One region of the Janthinobacterium sp. BJB304 genome, then DNA from elsewhere that is predicted to be linked to it. Evidence: predicted binding sites of a transcription regulator. Region 1 holds the regulator's gene; each other region holds the start of a gene.

Evidence for each region. Region 1 encodes NrdR, which represses ribonucleotide reductase genes. Its sites were predicted from a motif close to CACNANATNTNGTG; they were not measured.
Region 2: the regulator NrdR is predicted to act here: its motif matches at 2,666-2,679, upstream of CSQ95_RS19930 (ribonucleoside-diphosphate reductase subunit alpha).
Region 3: the regulator NrdR is predicted to act here: its motif matches at 2,149-2,162, upstream of CSQ95_RS05165 (ribonucleoside triphosphate reductase).

The regions. Positions count from the first base shown of each region.
Region 1 covers NZ_PDZN01000010.1:163,554-167,750, forward strand. Annotated here, with positions in the region: gene CSQ95_RS14150 (PilX N-terminal domain-containing pilus assembly protein) at 1-482, opposite strand, end outside; gene CSQ95_RS14155 (PilW family protein) at 534-1,511, opposite strand; gene pilV (type IV pilus modification protein PilV) at 1,508-2,092, opposite strand; gene nrdR (transcriptional regulator NrdR) at 2,320-2,781, opposite strand; gene glyA (serine hydroxymethyltransferase) at 2,925-4,172, opposite strand.
Region 2 covers NZ_PDZN01000017.1:64,714-68,910, reverse strand. Annotated here, with positions in the region: gene CSQ95_RS19930 (ribonucleoside-diphosphate reductase subunit alpha) at 1-2,401, opposite strand, end outside; gene ampD (1,6-anhydro-N-acetylmuramyl-L-alanine amidase AmpD) at 2,793-3,404, opposite strand; gene CSQ95_RS19920 (sigma 54-interacting transcriptional regulator) at 3,382-4,197, opposite strand, start outside.
Region 3 covers NZ_PDZN01000003.1:247,518-251,714, reverse strand. Annotated here, with positions in the region: gene CSQ95_RS05175 (anaerobic ribonucleoside-triphosphate reductase activating protein) at 1-167, opposite strand, end outside; gene nrdD (anaerobic ribonucleoside-triphosphate reductase) at 160-357, opposite strand; gene CSQ95_RS05165 (ribonucleoside triphosphate reductase) at 354-2,102, opposite strand; gene CSQ95_RS05160 (hypothetical protein) at 2,221-2,637, opposite strand; gene CSQ95_RS05155 (peptidase U32 family protein) at 2,802-3,836, shown strand; gene CSQ95_RS05150 (U32 family peptidase) at 3,846-4,197, shown strand, end outside.

The DNA.
Region 1 (4,197 bases):
GGCGGGTGAAACGGCAGCAATTCGATCAGGTAACGGGGCCGGCGCGACGGCAGGAAACCCTGCCCCGTCTGCATGACGGCGCCCGTAAACTGGCCATACGGCACGGTGTGGCTGCTGCCTTCAGGACCGTCGAGGTCCATGCTCAGCCAGAGCGCCGGCGCCTCCGGGGCTGCGGGCAGGCACAGGCCCAGTGCGCCTGCCTCGCCGCAGCCGTCCGCGAACCCGGCCGCACTGCCTGGCGCAAAGAGGCTGCTGCGTCCCGGCGCGCCGGGCAAGCCTTCGATATCGTTCTGCGCATCCATCAATGCTTCCTCCGCCGTCTGAAACGCGATCTGCCGGTCGCGTTCGCCGCGCGCCGCCTTTTCGCCCTGCAAGGCTATCTGCGCCGCCGATATGCCCAGCAGTAAGATGATCACCAGCAGGCACAGCACATACGCGAGGGTGGCGCCACCGTGGCGCGCACGAGGTGCGCGACAAGGCAAGCAACGAGGCTCGCACCAGCGGACGCCCGCGCCAGCCATCGTGCCGCCCGCCTAGGCCGGCCCGTTGCGCAGCATGATGCTCGTCTGCAGCAATTGCCGCAGCCGGGAGCGCGTCGCGGCGGGCAAGGACGCGCGCGCGATGCGTACGCCCGTGTCGCCGGCGCCGTGCGCCTCGGCATATGCCTTGCCGAACAGGTCGAACTGCGCCGGCCCCAGTTCCGCCATCTTGTCCGCCTGCTCCGCCTCGCCATGGAGCAGCAAGGCCACGCGCACGCTGGCCACGCGCTTCCAATGCGTGCGGCGGCGCAAATCGCGCTGGCGCGCGGCCGCATCCGCACCCGCCAGCACCAGCGCCGCATCGTAGGCGTCGAGCGCACTGGCGTTGACATAGCGGTTCGCCACGCCGTCGGGCGGCGTATCCGTGTCCAGGCCATACAGCACCTGGAAACCGTCGACGCCGCGAATGACGGCATCCGCGCCCCAGCCGTTCGCGCCACGGTATTTGCAGCGCAGTTCGCCTTCGCCATCGGCGCCCTGCGCCACATAGAAAATGCTCCAGCCCCGCTGCGCCTCCGTTTGCGCGGCACCCACGCCAAAGCCGGCGCAATTGAGCACGGACCCGTCGCCGCCCTCTTCCTTGCCGGCGCCGTAATAGCGCAGGGCCAGCACGTCGCTGCCATGCAGGACACCGGGCAAGGCGCCGCTGATGCCTTCGCTGTTCTTGCCCAGGCTGCGCGCGTCGAGCCCGGCGACATTGGCGCTGTCGTCATCGGCATGGGCGACGGGCGCGGCGCTGCTATCCCAGTTCACGTACGCCGTCTGGCGCACGGCGCGGGCGATGGTGTCGAGCGCATAGCGGCCGTTATCGTCCAGCCGCGCGCTGGCGGACTGGTCGCCATAGCTGCCGCTGGCCGCCACCAGCACGCTACTGGCGGCCAGCATCAGCAGCGCGCCCAGCGACAGAGCCACCAGCAATTCGACGAGGCTCATGCCGCGCCGCCAGCGCCACGCGGCATGCACGCCGTTCATGCGCCGCCTCCGCCCAGCTGGAATACCAGCCTGGGCAGCGACTCGCCTGCCGCATTCACGGCGGGCGAGCCATCGGGCAAGCGGCCGCGCCAGCCCAGCTTGATGACGATGGGCGCGCCCTTGCCGCCGCTGCACGCCCAGTGCAAGCCTTGCGCGGCGGCATCCCAGACAGAGGCATCGCGGCAGATATGCAGGCGCGCGCCGGGCAAGGCCGCATGCAGCGATTGCTTCCATTCGGCGATGTCGAATTGCGCCAGTTCGGCCGCGCTGCAGGCGCTAGCGCCAAAGCAGTCCGGCGCGGTGCCGCCTGCTTCGGCGTCGTCCGCCGCCGCGTAGGCCACGTTCAAGTAGGGATTGCCCGCATCGGGACCATTCATGAGCACGCCGTTTGCGCGCATGCGCTCGGCCATGCCGGCCGCCAGCTGCGCGCCCGCCGACAACAGCGCCGACTCATGGCGCGCGCGCAGGGAGTGCAGTTGCAAAATGCTGGCACCGAGCAGGCCCAGCGCCAACAGCAGCAGCGACACGAGCACCTCGACGAGGCTGCTGCCACCCGCTGGAAACATAGTGCGACCGCTCATGTGCATGCCTTGCTCCCTTCCGCAGAAAGAGTCGCAAGAACAGGCGGCCCAGCTACACGATAGGCGCACGCAAAAACCAGGATCTGCGCTAGCGCAAACAGCGCAGCGATAAGGGGAGAGGAATGGCGTAGTTATTGATCAGACCGCTTGCCAGGCAAGCGCTGGCATGGTGAACACGGGGCGCAGGAGCGGCCCCGTTACCGGCAAAGTGAACGGCCGGGTAAGCGTCAGGGCTTGCGCGCCTGCCCCACTTCGGCGATCGCATCCTGGAACTCGGCCAGGTCTTCGAAATTCTTGTAGACGGAAGCAAAGCGGATGTAGGCGATCTTGTCCAGGCGCTTGAGTTCCTGCATGACGAGCTCGCCGATATAGCCGGAATCGACTTCGCGCAAGCCGCTGGTCAGCAGTTTTTCCTGGATGGACGCGATGGCCGTATCCACCGAGGCGGCCGCGACGGGACGCTTGCGCAAGGCCAGCATCAAACTGCCGCGCAACTTATCCGCAGCGAACTCCGTCCGGCTGCCATTCTTTTTGACGACGGCCGGCATGATAAGTTCAATGCGTTCGTACGTGGTAAACCGCTTGTCGCATTTGCCGCAGCGGCGGCGGCGCCGAATGGCATCCCCTTCCTCCGATACGCGCGTATCGAGAACCTGGGTGTCGCCGTGCTGGCAAAATGGACATTTCATGGGCTGGTTACAACTTTATAGTAATAATTACGGGAAATCGCCGCCCTTGTACAAAGGGCGCCCGAATCACTCCGGGCGCCCTTGGGCACGAAGGAATGTGTCATACGGAATCTTACTCCGTATGACACATTCTGGACAAATAATTATGCTGCGTACACAGGGTGCGCGTCGGCCAACACTTTCACGGCCGCTTTGACGCGCTCGATGGTGGCGGCGTCATGCGGGTTGTCCAGCACGTCGGCGATCAGGTTGCCCACTTCTTCCGCTTGCGCTTCCTTGAAACCACGCGTCGTCATCGCCGGGCTGCCCAGGCGGATGCCCGAGGTGACGAAGGGTTTTTGCGGGTCGTTCGGGATGCCGTTCTTGTTGCAGGTGATGTGCGCGGAACCGAGGATGGCTTCGGCTTCCTTGCCCGTCAGGTTCTTGGCGCGCAGGTCGACCAGCATGACGTGCGATTCGGTGCCGCCGGACACGATGCGCAGGCCGCGCTTGATCAGGGTTTTCGCCAGCACGTCGGCGTTCTTGATCACTTGCTTCTGGTATTCGACGAATTCAGGGCTCAGCGCTTCCTTGAAGGCGACGGCCTTGCCGGCGATCACGTGCATCAGCGGGCCGCCCTGGATGCCAGGGAAGATGGCCGAGTTGATGGCTTTTTCGTGCTCGGCCTTCATCAGGATGATGCCGCCGCGCGGACCGCGCAACGATTTGTGCGTGGTCGAGGTGACGAAGTCGGCGAACGGCACCGGGTTCGGGTACAGGCCGGCGGCGATCAGGCCCGCGTAGTGGGCCATGTCGACCATGAAGTAGGCGCCCACTTCCTTGGCGATCTTGCCGAAGCGTTCGAAGTCGATTTTTTTCGAGAACGCGGATGCGCCGGCGATGATCAGTTTCGGTTTGCGTTCGCGGGCCAGGCGCTCCATCGCCTCGTAGTCGATGTCTTCTTCCGCCGTCAGACCGTAGGAGACGACATCGAACCATTTGCCGGACATGTTCAGCGGCATGCCGTGGGTCAGGTGACCGCCTTCGGCCAGCGACATACCCATGATCAGGTCGCCTGGTTTCAGCATGGCGAAGAACACGCCCTGGTTCGCCTGCGAGCCGGAATTCGGCTGCACGTTCGCGCATTCGGCGCCGAACAGTTTCTTGACGCGGTCGATGGCCAGTTGCTCGGCCACGTCGACGTATTCGCAGCCGCCGTAGTAGCGCTTGCCCGGGTAGCCTTCGGCGTACTTGTTCGTCAGCTGCGAGCCTTGCGCTTCCATTACGGCTGGCGACGTGTAGTTCTCCGAGGCGATCAGTTCGATGTGATCGTGCTGGCGCGTGTTTTCTTTTTGAATGACGGCGAACAATTCAGGATCGACGTTGGCGAGGGTGTGATCTTTTGCAAACATGTAAAAACTCCAAGTATGAGGGTGC
Region 2 (4,197 bases), on a different contig from region 1:
ATTCGCCCGACAGGTTCGATTTCACGTACAGGTTCTGGAACGTCGGCTCGATACAGGCCGAGACGCCGATGATGTTCGAAATCGTCGCCGTCGGGGCGATCGCCACGCAGTTCGAGTTGCGCATGCCGAACTTGGCGATGCGCTCGCGCACCGGCGTCCAGTCCATGGCCGACGAGGAATCGACTTCCAGGTAACCGCCGCGCTCTTCGGCCAGCAATTTGACCGAGTCTTGCGGCAGGATGCCGCGGTCCCACAGCGAACCGGCGTACGATTCATAGCGGCCGCGCTCTTCGGCCAGTTCCGTCGACGCCAGGTAGGCGTAGTAGCAGACGGCTTCCATCGAGGTGTCGGCGAAGCTGACAGCCGCGTCCGAGGCGAACGGCACGCGCATCATGTGCAGGCAGTCCTGGAAGCCCATGATGCCCATGCCGACCGGACGGTGGCGCATGTTCGAGTTGCGCGCCTTGTCGACGGCGTAGTAATTGATGTCGATGACGTTGTCGAGCATGCGCATGGCGGTGCGGATGGTCTTGGCCAGCTTGACGTGATCGAGCTTGCCTTCCTTCATGTGCGCCGGCATGTTGACGGAACCGAGGTTGCAGACGGCGATTTCGTCAGGGCCCGTGTTCAGCGTGATTTCCGTGCACAGGTTCGAGCTGTGGACGACGCCGACGTGCGACTGCGGGCTGCGGATGTTGCACGGATCCTTGAACGTGATCCATGGGTGGCCCGTTTCAAACAGCATCGACAGCATCTTGCGCCACAGGTCCAGCGCCGCGATCTTCTTGAAGACGCGGATTTCGCCGGCGGCGGCCTTGGCTTCGTAGCCCAGGTAAGCCTGTTCAAAAGCCTTGCCGACCTTGTCGTGCAGGTCTGGCGTGTCCGACGGCGAGAACAGCGTCCAATCGCCTTTTTCCATGACGCGCTTCATGAACATGTCGGGAATCCAGTTCGCCGTGTTCATGTCGTGCGTGCGGCGGCGGTCGTCGCCCGTGTTCTTGCGCAGGTCGAGGAATTCCTCGATGTCCATGTGCCAGGTTTCCAGGTAGGCGCAGACGGCGCCCTTGCGCTTGCCGCCCTGGTTGACTGCCACGGCCGTGTCGTTGACCACTTTCAGGAACGGCACCACGCCTTGCGACTTGCCGTTGGTGCCCTTGATGTGGGCGCCCAGGGCGCGCACTGGCGTCCAGTCGTTACCCAGGCCGCCGGCAAACTTGGCCAGCAGCGCGTTGTCCTTGATGGCGTCGTAGATGCCTTCCAGGTCATCGGAGACGGTGCTCAGGTAGCACGACGACAGCTGCGAGCGCAGGGTGCCCGAATTGAACAGGGTCGGGGTCGAGCTCATGAAGTCGAACGAGGACAGCAGGCTGTAGAACTCGATGGCGCGCGCTTCGCGGTCCGCCTCGTTCAGCGCCAGGCCCATGGCCACGCGCATGTAGAACGCTTGCGGCATTTCGATGCGCACGTCCTGGATGTGCAGGAAGTAGCGGTCGTACAGGGTTTGCAGGCCGATGTAGCCGAATTGCAAGTCGCGGTCGGCGACGATGGCTTTGGCCAGGCGCTCCAGGTCGAAACTGGCGAGTACCGGGTTCAGCAGCTCGGCGGCGATGCCCTTGGCGATATATTGCGGGAAATACGTCAGATATTCGGCGGCGGCGGCCGCTTGCGGCACTTCCTTGCCGAACACTTCCTTGCGCACCGTGTGCAGCAGGATGCGGGCCGTGACCTGGCTGTAGGCCGGGTCTTTTTCCATCAGCGCGCGCGCCGCCAGGATGGCCGACTTGTGCAGCTCTTCGACGGGCACGCCGTCGTACAGGTTCTTCACCGTTTCAGCCAGGATGGCGTCGGCATCGACGTGCTTTTCCAGGCCGGCGCAGGCGGCGTTAATCAGGTCGCGCACTTCCTGCATGTCCAGCAGGCGGCGCACGCCGTTGTCGGTGACATTTAATTGTGGTGCGGAAACTTGTGCGGACGCGCCTTGCGCTTCCTTCTGCAGGCGGCGCTCTTCCATGTGCTTGGCGCGGTACAGCACGTAGGCACGCGCCACATCGTGCTCGCCCGAACGCATCAGCGACAGTTCCACCTGGTCTTGCACGTCTTCGATATGGAAGGTGCCGCCGCCCGGATGGCGGCGCACCAGCGCGGCGACGACGCCGTCCGTCAGTTGCTCCACCAGTTCGCGGATGCGTGCCGAGGCTGCGCCCTGGCCGCCGTTAACGGCCAAAAACGCCTTGGTCATGGCGATGGCGATCTTCGAAGGCTCAAATGCCACCACCGCGCCGTTGCGGCGGATGATGCGATAGTCGCCCAGTGCCGCGCCCGTGCTCGCCACGCTGTTGGCCGCGCCTGGCGCTGGCGATACTGGCGTTGGATGGATGGAAATATCTTGTGGTGATTGCATTGAAGCTCCCGTTGTCAGCTAAAGTCAGCCTGCAGTTTTGCTGCCGCGTGTGTTGTTGAATAGAACGCCCGATGGTCAGGGTTTCTTCAGGTATTTGTTGCTAAATAGTAAATTTATAATGCATAAAACAGGTCAGTATCCATAGCGCCACACCGTACTGCCCGGCTGGCGCGAAACACGATCAAGGGTGATAAACCGCCAGTTCCAGTGCTTTATCAGCAATCCGGATAGCTTTGACAATAATTCTGAAAACGTCTGTGATGGCACTAGATATAGTCTTTACATCCAACTTCTGCACTAATTGTAGTGCCCATCGAAGGGCGATGCAATAGTTTTCCAGCATCCGCCGGCGTAATTTTTTGTATTTTCATATACGATTTCGGTTGACTTTTCAGGGCATGGATGGAAAGCCCAATCCCCGCGAAGTAAGCGCTAACGCAGGCTGCCCGCGCAGGGTTTCCAGCCAGCACTCTTGATAAAAATGCCAGTCAAAAAACGGCCCCGGATCCGTCTTCCTTCCCGGTGCGATATGCTCGTGGCCGCGCACATGGGACAGCCCGTGGCGCGCCACCAGCGCCGCCGTCAGCGCCGCCAGCACATGGTATTGCCGCCGCTGGAAAGGCACATCGTCCGCGCCCTCCATTTCGATACCGATGGAATAGCCATTGCACTGCGGGCGTCCTTCGAACACGGACGCGCCCGCATGCCAGGCACGTTGATCAGTAGAAACATATTGCAACAACGCACCATCGCGCCGCACAAAAAAGTGCGCCGACACCTGCAAGCCACGCAGGTCGGCGAAGGAAGGATCGGCATTATAATCTACCCGGCCCGTAAACAAGTCCGACACATGCGGCCCGCCAAAGCGGCCACCCGGCAAGCTGATGTTATGAATCACCAGCAAGTCGACTTGCGCACCGTACGGGCGCGCATCGCAGTACGGCGAGTCATAGCGCAGCGCGCCGTCGCACCAGCCATCTTCATCTATCGTCCATCCGCTCATCAAGTAATGCTTCCTGTATCGTCAATTTCTGCATGCGGTAACGCAACTGGCGCACGCTCAGGCCCAGCTGACGCGCCGCCCGCGCGCGGTGATAACGCGCCTGGACCAGCGCCTGCATGATCATGTCGCGCTCGGCCTGACGCAAATACACGTCCAGCGGCAGGGCCGGGCTCACGCCATATGCCGCCATGCCGGGCAGGCACAGTTGCCGCTCCGGCAAGTCCGGCAATGCCGGCGCCGCCCGCAACGGCATGCTGTCCGGCGCGAATGGCAAGGCCAGCCCCTCGAGCGCGATCACGCCGCCGTCGGCAAAGGCCAGTGCCCGCTCCAGCACGTTTTCCAGTTCGCGCACATTGCCGGGAAACGCGTACGCGGCCAGGGCCGCCAGCACGGGCGGCGCCAGGCTCACGGCCCGGCGTGGCGACAGGCGCGCCAGGATCACCTCACATAATACCTGCAGATCGCCGCGCCGTTCGCGCAGCGGCGGCAGCGCCAGTTCGATCACATTGAGGCGGTAAAACAGATCCTGGCGAAAGGTGCCGGCGGCCACGCCGCGCGCCAGGCCATGCTGGCTGGCGCACAGGATGCGCACGTCGACGGCTTCGTCGGCACTGCCGCCCAGCTTGCGCACGCGGCGCTCCTGCAGCACGCGCAACAGTTTCACCTGCATGGCCAGCGGCAGGTCGTCGACTTCGTCGAGCAGCAGGCTGCCGCCATGGGCCGCCTGGAACAAGCCCTGGCGCTCGTGCAGCGCGCCCGTGTAGGCGCCCGGGCGGCAGCCGAAGAATTCCGC
Region 3 (4,197 bases), on a different contig from region 1:
ACGTCCTGCCACGGCATGGCGCCTTCGGGCGTGCGCGCCTGCAAGTGCGGATTGTGGCAATAGCCGCAACGCCAGGGGCAGCCCTGCACGAACACCACGGCAGCCAGCTTGCCCGGGTAGTCGGTGGCGGAAAAGGGCGTCAGGCCGCCCACTTTCAACTCAGCCATGGCAGGCCGGCTGGCCAACCCGGGCGCTCGCTTCCGTAAAATACTGGCGCTCGTGGAATTCGCCCTGCTTGCCGATGTTGAACGAGGCGACGGGGCGGTGATAGCCCATCACGCGCGTCCAGATTTCGCAGCGCTGGCGTTCGCTGTCGAGCAGGGTGATGGCGGGAGTGAAGTCGGGACGTGCGTTCATGGCGTTTCCTCAAGTGATGGAGCAATGTGGGCCTGCTTGCGGGCGATCAGCTCCGCGTCGCAGGTGGGGCAAAATTCATGTTTGCCGGCCAGGTAGCCGTGGCGCGGGCAGATGGAAAACGTGGGCGTGACGGTGATGTAGGGCAGCGAGAAGCGGCTCAGGGCGCGTTTGACCAGCTCGCGGCAGGCGTTCGCGTCCGACAGCGCTTCCGTCATGTACAGGTGCAGTACCGTGCCGCCCGTGTACTTGCGCTGCAGCGCGTCCTGCAATTCCAGCGCTTCGAACGGGTCGTCCGTGTGGCCGACGGGCAGTTGCGACGAGTTCGTGTAATACGGATTGTCGACGGTGCCGGCCTGCAGGATGGCGGGATAGCGCTTGCGGTCTTCGCGGGCGAAGCGGTACGTCGTGCCTTCGGCCGGCGTCGCTTCCAGGTTGTACATATGGCCCGTCTCTTCCTGGAAGGCCACCATGCGGGCGCGCACGTGGTCGAGCAGGCGGATCGCCAGCGCATGGCCCTCGGCGGACGTGATGTCCCAGGCGTCGCCGCTGAAATTGCGGATCATCTCGTTGATGCCGTTCACGCCCAGGGTGGAAAAGTGGTTGCGCAGGGTGCCCAGGTAGCGCTTCGTGTACGGGAACAGGCCTTGCTGCATCAGTTCCTCGATGGTGCGGCGCTTGATTTCCAGGCTGGTCTTGCCCAGTTCCAGCAGGCGGTCCAGGTCCGCCATCAAGGCCGCTTCGTCGCCGCGCCACAGGTGGCCCAGGCGCGCGCAGTTGATCGTCACCACGCCCAGGGAGCCCGTCTGCTCGGCGGAACCGAACAGGCCATTGCCCCTTTTCAGCAGTTCGCGCAAGTCCAGCTGCAAGCGGCAGCACATGGAGCGGATCATGTTCGGCTTGAGTTCCGAATTGATGAAGTTCTGGAAGTAGGGCAGGCCGTAGCGGGCCGTCATTTCGAACAGACGCTCCGCGTTTTCGCTATGCCAGTCGAAATCCTCGGTGATGTTATAGGTGGGGATGGGGAAGGTGAAGACCCTGCCCTTGGCGTCGCCCGCCATCATGATCTCGATGTAGGCGCGGTTGATCATGTCCATTTCCGCCTGCAGCTCGCCATAGCTGAAATCCATTTCCCGGCCGGCGATGACGGGAATCTGCTCGCGCAGGTCGTCCGGGCAGACCCAGTCGAAGGTGAGGTTGGTGAACGGCGTCTGCGTGCCCCAGCGCGACGGCACGTTGAGGTTGAAGATCAGCTCCTGCATGTACTGGCGCACGTCTTCATAGCACAGGCTGTCCTTGCGGATGTAGGGCGCCATGTAGGTATCGAAGGAGCTGAACGCCTGCGCGCCGGCCCATTCGTTTTGCAGGGTGCCGAGGAAATTGACGATCTGGCCGATGGCGCTCGACATGTGTTTCGGCGGGCCCGATTCGATCTTGCCCGGCACGCCGTTCAAGCCTTCGTGCAGCAGGGTGCGCAGCGACCAGCCGGCGCAATAGCCGGCCAGCATGTCGAGGTCGTGGATGTGCAGGGCCGCTTCGCGGTGCGCCGCGCCCACTTCCGGCGGATACACCTGGTCCAGCCAGTAGTTGGCGATGACCTTGCCCGATACATTGAGTATCAGGCCGCCCAGCGAGTAACCCTGGTTGGCGTTGGCGTTGACCCGCCAGTCGCGCCGGTCCAGGTATTCATTGATGGATGCGGCGACATCGACCTGGCCGCGTGTGGGGGAAACTGCATTTGTCGTCATGAAACCTCCAATAAACACAACATGCGGTGTTTTTATGGAGATTAATCACTAAATATAGTGGAGTCAAAGGGCGCGTGCAGTTGCGTGACGAATCCTTGATGCAGGTGAAAAAACCACGTCAGCCGCTTTTGTTCCAGCGCGTTTCGCGCAGGATCAGCCAGCTCGCGCAAAAGAACGCGGCGCCGCAGGCGGCGACGCTGGCGACGGAGGCGGGCAGCACGTGCATCCAGATTTCCAGCGGCGTGTAGGTGCTCCAGCTGGCCACGCGCGCGTCGAAGGTGACGTAGTTCGCCAGCAGCCAGTAGACGGCCAGCAAGCCCGTGCAGATGGCGGCCTGACGCAGCAGCGGCATCTTGCGGCGCGCGAACACGGCCAGCAGGAACAGCAGCAGCACGCCCGGATACGCGCCCAGCACTTCCGGCGACAGCACGGAGATGGTCCCTGCGTCATAGCCATCGGGCGGCCCGGCCCACTGCACCTGCAGCGCGGTGAGGAACAGGGTGAGCAGGAAAATCAGCAGCGGTTTGCGGGTCATGGCGGGCAATCGGATAGGGAAAAAGTGGGGCATTTTACAGCCAGGTCAAGCAAGTTGAACGCGCGCCAGCCATGCATGCATTCCTTCACCTGTGTCAAGGACTGGGCGGTATGGGCGGGGCTATAGTCTGCACCCTGAGCCGATACAGGACTGTGAACATCATGATGCTTGAATCAACTACCGCCACCCGCGTGGCCGGACCGCTGGAACTGGTCTGCCCCGCCGGCAGCCTGCCCGCCTTGAAAGCGGCCGTCGACAATGGCGCCGACACCGTGTACCTGGGTTTTCGCGATGCCACCAATGCACGCAATTTCGCCGGCCTCAATTTCGACGAAAAGGCCATCGCCGAGGGCGTGCGCTACGCCCACCAATATGGACGCAAGGTGCTGCTGGCGCTGAATACCTATCCGCAGCCGCACAACTGGGCCGTGTGGCGCAGCGCCATCGACCGCGCCGCGCAAGCCGGCATCGACGCCATGATCGTGGCCGATCCGGGCTTGATGGCGTATGCAAGCGAGCATCACCCGCAGCTGCGCCTGCACCTGTCCGTGCAAGGCTCGGCCACCAACTACGAAGCGATCAATTTTTACCAGGAACACTTCGGCATCGCCCGCGCCGTGCTGCCGCGCGTGCTGTCGATGGCGCAGGTCGAGCAACTGATCGCCAAGACGGACGTCGAGATCGAGGTCTTCGGCTTCGGCAGCCTGTGCGTGATGGTCGAAGGGCGCTGCGCGCTGTCGTCGTATGCGACGGGCGAGGCGCCGAACACGCACGGCGTGTGCTCGCCGGCGAAATCCGTGCGCTGGCTGGAAACGCCGAACGGCCTCGAATCGCGCCTGAACGGCGTGCTGATCGACCGCTACGCACCGGGCGAAAACGCCAGCTATCCGACCCTGTGCAAGGGGCGTTTCGAAGTTAACGACGAAGAGTATTACGCCATCGAGGAGCCGGCCAGCCTGAACACGCTGGCGCTGCTGCCGCAGCTGATCGCCATGGGCGTGCGCGCCGTGAAGATCGAAGGGCGCCAGCGCAGCCCCGCGTATGTGGCGCAGGTGACGCGCGTGTGGCGCGAAGCGATCGACGCCTGCCGCGAAGGCAATACGCGCTACGCCGTCAAGCCGGGCTGGATGGCGGCCATGGACAAGCTGGCCGAAGGCCAGCAGCACACCTTGGGCGCGTATCACCGCTCCTGGAAATAGAGGATGAACATGTTAAAACTATCTTTGGGTCCCTTGCTGTACTACTGGCCGCGCGCCACCGTCTTCGAGTTTTACCAGCAGATCGCCGGCACCGCCGTCGATATCGTGTACCTGGGCGAAACCGTCTGCTCGCGCCGGCATGAGCTGCGCCTGGCCGACTGGCTCGATATCGCCGACATGCTGGCCGCCGCCGGCAAGGAAGTGGTGCTGTCGACGCAGGCGCTGATCGAGGCGGGCGCCGAACTGGCCACCCTGCGCCGCATCACGGGCAATGGGCGCTACGGCGTCGAGGCCAACGACATGGGCGCCGTGCATTGCATGGAAAAGGGCGCGTCCTTCGTCGCCGGTCCCCATTTGAACC